Regions from separate parts of the Streptomyces rectiverticillatus genome, predicted to be linked through region 2. Evidence: riboswitches for the same ligand, from Rfam matches in the RefSeq annotation. Region 2 holds a riboswitch; the other holds the start of a gene.
The links. Region 2 has a riboswitch for cyclic di-AMP ahead of FGW37_RS03955 (C40 family peptidase). Riboswitches for the same ligand answer to the same signal wherever they lie in the genome.

Region 1 (3,198 bases), 150 kb from region 2:
CCGTGCGCCACTCGGCCGCCGAGCTCGCCTCGGCCCTGCGGACACTGAAGGCGGAGGCAGCCATTCCAGGCACGGCCTGGTCGGTGGACCCCCGCATCAACAAGGTCGTCGTCACCGCCGACAGCACGGTCACGGGCGCCCGGCAGGACCGGCTCGACAAGGCCGTCGCACGGCTCGGCGACAAGGTCGCGGTCAAGAGAACGGCAGGGAAGTTCCGTCCGCTCATCGCGGGCGGCGACGCGATCTGGGGCAGCGGCGTGCGCTGCTCGCTGGGCTTCAACGTCACCAAGGGCGGCAAGCCGTACTTCCTCACGGCCGGGCACTGCGGCAACGCCTCGCGGACCTGGTCCGCGACCCAGGGCGGCGCCCAGATCGGCGTCGTCGAGAGCTCGTCCTTCCCCGGCCACGACTACGCGCTCGTCCGCTACACCTCCACCATCGCCCACCCGAGCGCGGTGGACCTCTACAACGGCGGCACGCAGAACATCAGCAAGGCCGGGGAGGCCGTCGTCGGCGAGAAGGTGCAGCGCAGCGGCAGCACCACCCGGGTCCACGGCGGTGAGGTCACCGCCCTCGACGTGACCGTCAACTACGAGGAGGGGGCGGTCGAGGGCATGATCGGCACCTCGGTCTGCGCCGAACCGGGCGACAGCGGCGGCGCCCTCTTCGACGGTGCCACCGCCCTCGGCCTCACCTCGGGCGGCAGCGGCGACTGCTCCGGCGGCGGAGAGACGTTCTTCCAGCCCGTACCGGCAGCACTGCAGGCGTACGGGGCCCAGTTGCCCTGAGGCGGGGCACCGGCCTGACGCACTGCGGTCCTGACGCACTGCGGTGACGCACTCCTCCGGGGAGCCCTTCACAGGTTCCCCGGAGGTCTCCGGGCCGGGGTGGGTCGCCCCGGCCCGGTCAGTCCGGTCAGTCCGGTCAGTTGACCCGGCCGTACCAGACGCTGTTGGACCAGATCTTCTCCAGCCGGACGGTCGTGCCCGGCTTGGGCGAGTGCCAGATCTTGTTGTTACCCGCGTAGATCCCGACGTGGTAGACGTTGCTTCCCGAGTGGAAGAAGACCAGGTCGCCCGTCTGGCGGGAGCCGGCGGAGATGTGCCGGGTCTTGTTGTACTGCGCGGCCGCGGTGCGCGGCAGGGTCTTGCCGGCCTTCTTGAACGAGTAGAGCGTGAGGCCCGAGCAGTCGAACCGGTTGGGGCCGGCGGCGCCGTACTGGTAGGGGGAGCCCTGCTTGGAGGCCGCGACCTTCAGGGCGGCGGCGCCCGGAGTGGCCGCGCTCGCCTCGGCCGACATTCCGGGGAGGAGCATCGACGCGGTCACGGTGGCCGCGGTGACCACCGAAGCGGCGCCGGCGCGGGACATGAGCGTGGATATGCCAGGGAACGCAGACATGCCAAAACCCTTCGTCATCCGCCTGCGAAAGATGACCTGTCGGGTTCGGGCTGTCGAAGTTGCCCGGCCACCTGAAATGGCTTCACCCCAAGGACCACCGCCATCGTGGTCCGCCGTGCTCGGGTCTCCCGCTCCTGCCGATCCATTCGTTTCTGCTCCGCACCCGGTACGGCGGCAGGACTCGGCGTCCGCCCGGGTCGCCCGCCTCGGTGACGGGATCTTGTTGTTCGCTGCACGATCCTGCATCACGGGCCGCCGGAATTCGGAGCCGAAAGGTGCTTCTGTGAACTTCTTCACTTCACGGCGATCCCTGGAACCGGGGTGTTACCCGGCATCACCGGTAACCGGTAATCCCCTTTATCAAAAGGGCGTTGAAGAACTGATTCGAGTCATCCCGGCGGTGCGGAAAAGTCGAGGTGGCGAGGGCCGCAGCAGGGCGTCGGTAGGGCGTCTTTGCGTCAGAAAGCCGTGGCGGCGGGCTCCGTGCGGTTCGCTTCGGGAGCGCGAGGGTAGCCCTACGGCATGCTCACCCTAGGGATCGAGGAGGAGTATCTTCTGCTCGACCCGGCCACCGCACTGCCGGTACCCCTGGCCGACGAGGTCCGGGCGGCGGTCGACCTGGAACCGGTCGTGAACGAGCGGGAGATTCAGGCGGAGCTGTTGCAGGCCCAGGTGGAAGTCGCCACTCCGGTCTGCGCCGATCTCGCCGAGGCCAGCCGGCACCTGCTGCGGCTGCGCCATGCGGTGAGCTCCGCCGCCAAGCGGTCCGGCTGCCGGATCGCCGCCTGCGGTACGGCGCCGTGCTCGGGGCCCGAGCGCATCCCGGTCACCGGCAATCCGCGCTATCTGGCGATGCGGATCCGTGCCGCCCAGCTCGTGGACGAGCAGTTCGTCCACGGGATGCACGTCCATGTCGCCATCCCCGACCGCGAGATGGGCGTCGCGGTCCTCAACCGGGTGCGGCCCTGGCTGCCCGTCCTGGTCGCCATGGCGGGCAACTCCCCGCTGTGGAACGGCCTCGACACCGGCTTCTCCAGCTGGCGGACCGTGGTCTACAGCCGCTGGCCGGTCAGCGGACCGCCCCCGTACTTCGACGGCCTCGCGGACTACGAGGCGCGCATCCAGGCGCTGTTGACGGCCGGGGCGATCGAGGACCGGGGCCAGCTCTACTGGCAGGCACGGCTGTCGGACCGCTATCCCACGATCGAGGTGCGCTGCCTGGACGTCCAGCTGCGCGCCGACGACGCCGTCATGTTCGCGGGCATCGTCCGCGGGCTGGTCGCCACCGCCATCCGCGACGAGAAGGCCGGGCGGCCCCCGACGCCCTGCCTGCCGGAGCTGCTGGCCGCGGCGAACTGGCACGCCGCCCGGCACGGGCTCGACGGGGTCCTCGTGGACCCCGCGGGCCGGCGCCACGGCGCGGACGAGGTCGTCCGCAGCCTGCTCGCCTACATAGGGCAGTCACTGGAGGAGTCGGGCGACACCCGGCAGGTGAGCTCGCTGGTCAGCCGCCTGCTGCGGCGGGGCACCGGGGCGGACCGGCAGCGCCGGGCGCTGGCCACGGACGGGCTGAAGGCGGTGACGGAGCTGATCTCCGAGCCCTAGCCCACGCCGGCACCGGGCTCCTCCCGGCCCGGGAGTTCAAAAGTGCGGGTCCCCCGCGATCCGCCCGCCCAGGGCCCGGACCGTGTCCGGGAGGTAGCGCACCCGCGTCGTCAGCAGAAGGGCGGCCAGGCCCAGATAGACGTAGGTCAGCACCTCCCGGGCGTATTCGCCCGGAAGCGCGAACTGCACCGCGAA
Region 2 (3,198 bases):
TCGGCGGCGTTGAGCACGGTGAGCCGGGTGCGGTGCAGCCCCTGGTTGAGGGCCACGGGCTCGGCGGCGTACAGGATTTCTCCGGGGATCATCGCGGGTCCTCCCCCGTCAGCAGATCGGTTCGTGGACGGTGACGAGCTTGGTGCCGTCGGGGAAGGTGGCCTCGACCTGGACGTCGTGGAGCATCTCGGGGATGCCCTCCATGACGTCGTCGCGGGTGAGCACCCTGCGCCCGGAGGACATCAGCTCGGCAACCGTGCGGCCGTCCCGGGCGCCTTCGAGGACGTGGACCGTGATCAGGGCCACCGCCTCGGGGTGGTTGAGGAGCAGGCCGCGGGCCTTGCGCTTGGCGGCCACGTCGGCGGCCACGTGCAGGAGCAGTCGTTCCTGCTCGCGCGGGGAGAGTTGCATGCGTCCCACCTCACTGTCGTCCCAGGTGTCCCGGATGGACGCACCGGGACGCTACCCGAGTTCAACACGGTGTTGACCTGGGGTTCTTCGGCCGGTGGCCGGTGATTGCAGATTAGGGCGGAACCTTTTCCAACGCGTTAACTGACTCTTTGCATTGTCATGGCCATGGACCCGGGAGCCGTCTGTCGTCTGCATCTACTGGATCTTCTGGGCCGGATCATGGCCGTCCGTCCGCACGACACGTACCGCCGGCTACGGGCGGCGCAGACCATGGTCGTCGCGGTGGCGCGACGGCGCCGCGGCTCGCATGCCTGTACGAAACAGGCGAACGGAAGGTGCGAGCGGGTCATGCCGACGCGGACGGTACGGGTCCCCGGCGCAGAGCGCCGGGGGCGAAGGGATCTCCGCGCCATGTGCGCCGGAGGGCCGGGGGTCCGCACCCGGATAAACCCCGGTCCCCTCCATGAAGGATCACGGCGTAGACGGGGCGCGGTGATCGATTTGGCGCGGGCGGCCGGATTGCTCCCGGGCCGGTACGAACCGCCGCAGGCCAGCGGCTCAGCCGGCTTGCGCGCACACCACCAAATCGCCCCGCGTCCACCGGAATTGCCCAGAAGTGATCAGGCTCACATACCCCTGGTTCCGCTCGGAATCGGCACGGCGGCTGCGCCAAGATCCCTTCGACGACAAGACCCCGCCACCCCGGCGGGGCGGTCCCGGTGGACGCCGAACCCTGCCGCCGCCGGGATGCCGGGTCGACTTCAGTGCAACGGCAGGGATGGAGGACCCAAGAGTGGTGGGACGACCAAGAGTAGTGCGGTCGGCCCTTGGGGTGAAGCCGTTGACAGCGGCCGGGCAACCTTCGCCTGCCCGAACCCGACAGGTCATCCTTCACAGGCGGCTGACGAAGGGTTAGCGCATGGGCGCGCACAAACGTCCGTCAAAGCTGTCCAGGGCCGGTGCCGCATCGGCCCTCACTCTCGCCGCTGTCGGGGCCACCGTGCTGGCTCCGGGCGGCGCGGCAGAGGCGGAGGCGTCGACCGTCTCCACCCAGGCACTGCGGATCGCGGCCTCGAAGCAGGGCTCCCCGTATCAGTGGGGGGCGACCGGACCCTACCGGTTCGACTGCTCGGGCCTGACGCTCTACTCCTTCAAGCGGGCCGGGAAGTCCCTGCCCCGCACCGCCGCCCAGCAGTACAACAGCACCCGGCACATCCCCCGCTCCGCACGCGAACGCGGCGACCTCGTCTTCTTCGTCTCCGGGCGCGGGATCTACCACGTGGGGATATACAACGGGGACGGCCGCATCTGGCACGCACCCAAGACGGGCGCGGTCGTCCGGCTGGAGCGGATCTGGACCAACAGCGTCCGCTACGGCCGGGTCGGCTGACCCGGCGTCACCGGCCCGCCCCCGGAGCCCCCGGAAGGCCCGGTGACACGGCTCCCCGCAACTCGCCGTAACTCCCCGCACGAGGGCCCGAAGAGGCCCGAGGCCCCCCGCACCGCGTGCGGGGGGCCTGGCCGGCCGGAGGGGAGTTCAGCGCTCTGCGCTGACCGGCGCGGTCCAGGGGAGGGAGATCCACACCGTCTTGCCGCCGTCGGAGGTCGGCGTGCAGAACAGCCGCCCCCCGTGCTCAGCGGTGAGACAGCGGATGATCACCATGCCGCGGCCGTTGTCCTGCTGGACCGCGGCGGGCAGCCGCCGGGGGAAGCGCGGGTGGCTGTCGGTGACGCCGATGCGCAGATGCTGATCGCGGTCGAGGCGGACGTCCACGGTGAAGGTGGGCGACTGTCCCCGGGTGTGCTGCACGGCGTTGGTCGCGAGCTCGGAGACGATCAGGCGCACGGTCTCGGAGGTGTCCGTCCCGCCCGGAAGCCCCCAGTCCGCCAGCACCTCCGCGACGTAGCGGCGCGCCGTGGAGACCGAGGCGGGGGCGCTCGGCAGCGTGACGGTGGCTTCTTGGTGGTCTGCCATGGCGATGGCCCTTTCAGCCGAGGTCCCGCCGAGACCGGACTCCGGTGCACTGCCACGGAAAAGTCGGGAAGCGTGCCGTAAGTCGTGGGGGGCATGAGCGGCCTCGGACGGCTCTGCGCGACAGACTGCCACTGATAACGCCTGTGATGGGAGCGATCCCCCAAGATATGCATATATCTGTCGCCCGAAGCAGTGAACTCTACGACGAGCGACCGGATTCACACGGCACACTGGGCTATTGACACTGACGTATGACAACGACAGTGACCCAGGGGAGGGCCAATGCGGTACGGACCGGCGGTACGCCGCCGCAAGCTGGGTGCGGAGCTGCGCCGCCAGCGCGAACTGGCCGGGCTGACGAGCCTGGAGGCCGCGCGCGCGGTGGGCTGGCACCAGTCGAAGGTCAGCCGGATCGAGACGGGCAGCAGTGGCGTGAAACCGGCGGACGTGGCCCGGCTGCTGGACGCCTACGGGGTCGCCGACGCCGAGCTGCGCGCGCTGCTGGGGGCGCTGTGCGGCGCGGGGTCCACCGAACCGGGCGAGGGCGCGGGGGCCCGGCGCGGCTGGTGGTACGCCTACCGCGACCGGCTGCCGCCCGCCTATCTCGACTTCATCAGCCTGGAGTCGGAGGCCTCGCGGTTAAGCACCCTGGAGACCACCGTGGTGCCCGGCCTGCTGCAGACGCCGGACTACGCCCGCGCCGTGACCCGCGCGGCCCTCGGCGACCCTGCGCCGGAGCAGGTCGAGGAGCTGGTGCGGGTGCGCCTGGCGCGCCAGGCGGTGCTCCGGGGCGAGCAGCCGCTGGAGGTGTG

Region 1: another riboswitch for cyclic di-AMP. It lies ahead of FGW37_RS03295 (C40 family peptidase); the one in region 2 lies ahead of FGW37_RS03955 (C40 family peptidase).

The regions. Positions count from the first base shown of each region.
Region 1 is NZ_CP040752.1:843,542-846,739, forward strand. It holds gene FGW37_RS03290 (S1 family peptidase) at 1-788, shown strand, start outside; gene FGW37_RS03295 (C40 family peptidase) at 925-1,398, opposite strand; cyclic di-AMP (ydaO/yuaA leader) riboswitch at 1,403-1,565, opposite strand; gene FGW37_RS03300 (carboxylate-amine ligase) at 1,921-3,003, shown strand; gene FGW37_RS03305 (sodium/calcium exchanger protein) at 3,040-3,198, opposite strand, start outside.
Region 2 is NZ_CP040752.1:992,095-995,292, forward strand. It holds gene FGW37_RS03945 (urease subunit beta) at 1-92, opposite strand, end outside; gene FGW37_RS03950 (urease subunit gamma) at 109-411, opposite strand; cyclic di-AMP (ydaO/yuaA leader) riboswitch at 1,142-1,326, shown strand; gene FGW37_RS03955 (C40 family peptidase) at 1,331-1,801, shown strand; gene FGW37_RS03960 (ATP-binding protein) at 1,949-2,386, opposite strand; gene FGW37_RS03965 (helix-turn-helix domain-containing protein) at 2,669-3,198, shown strand, end outside.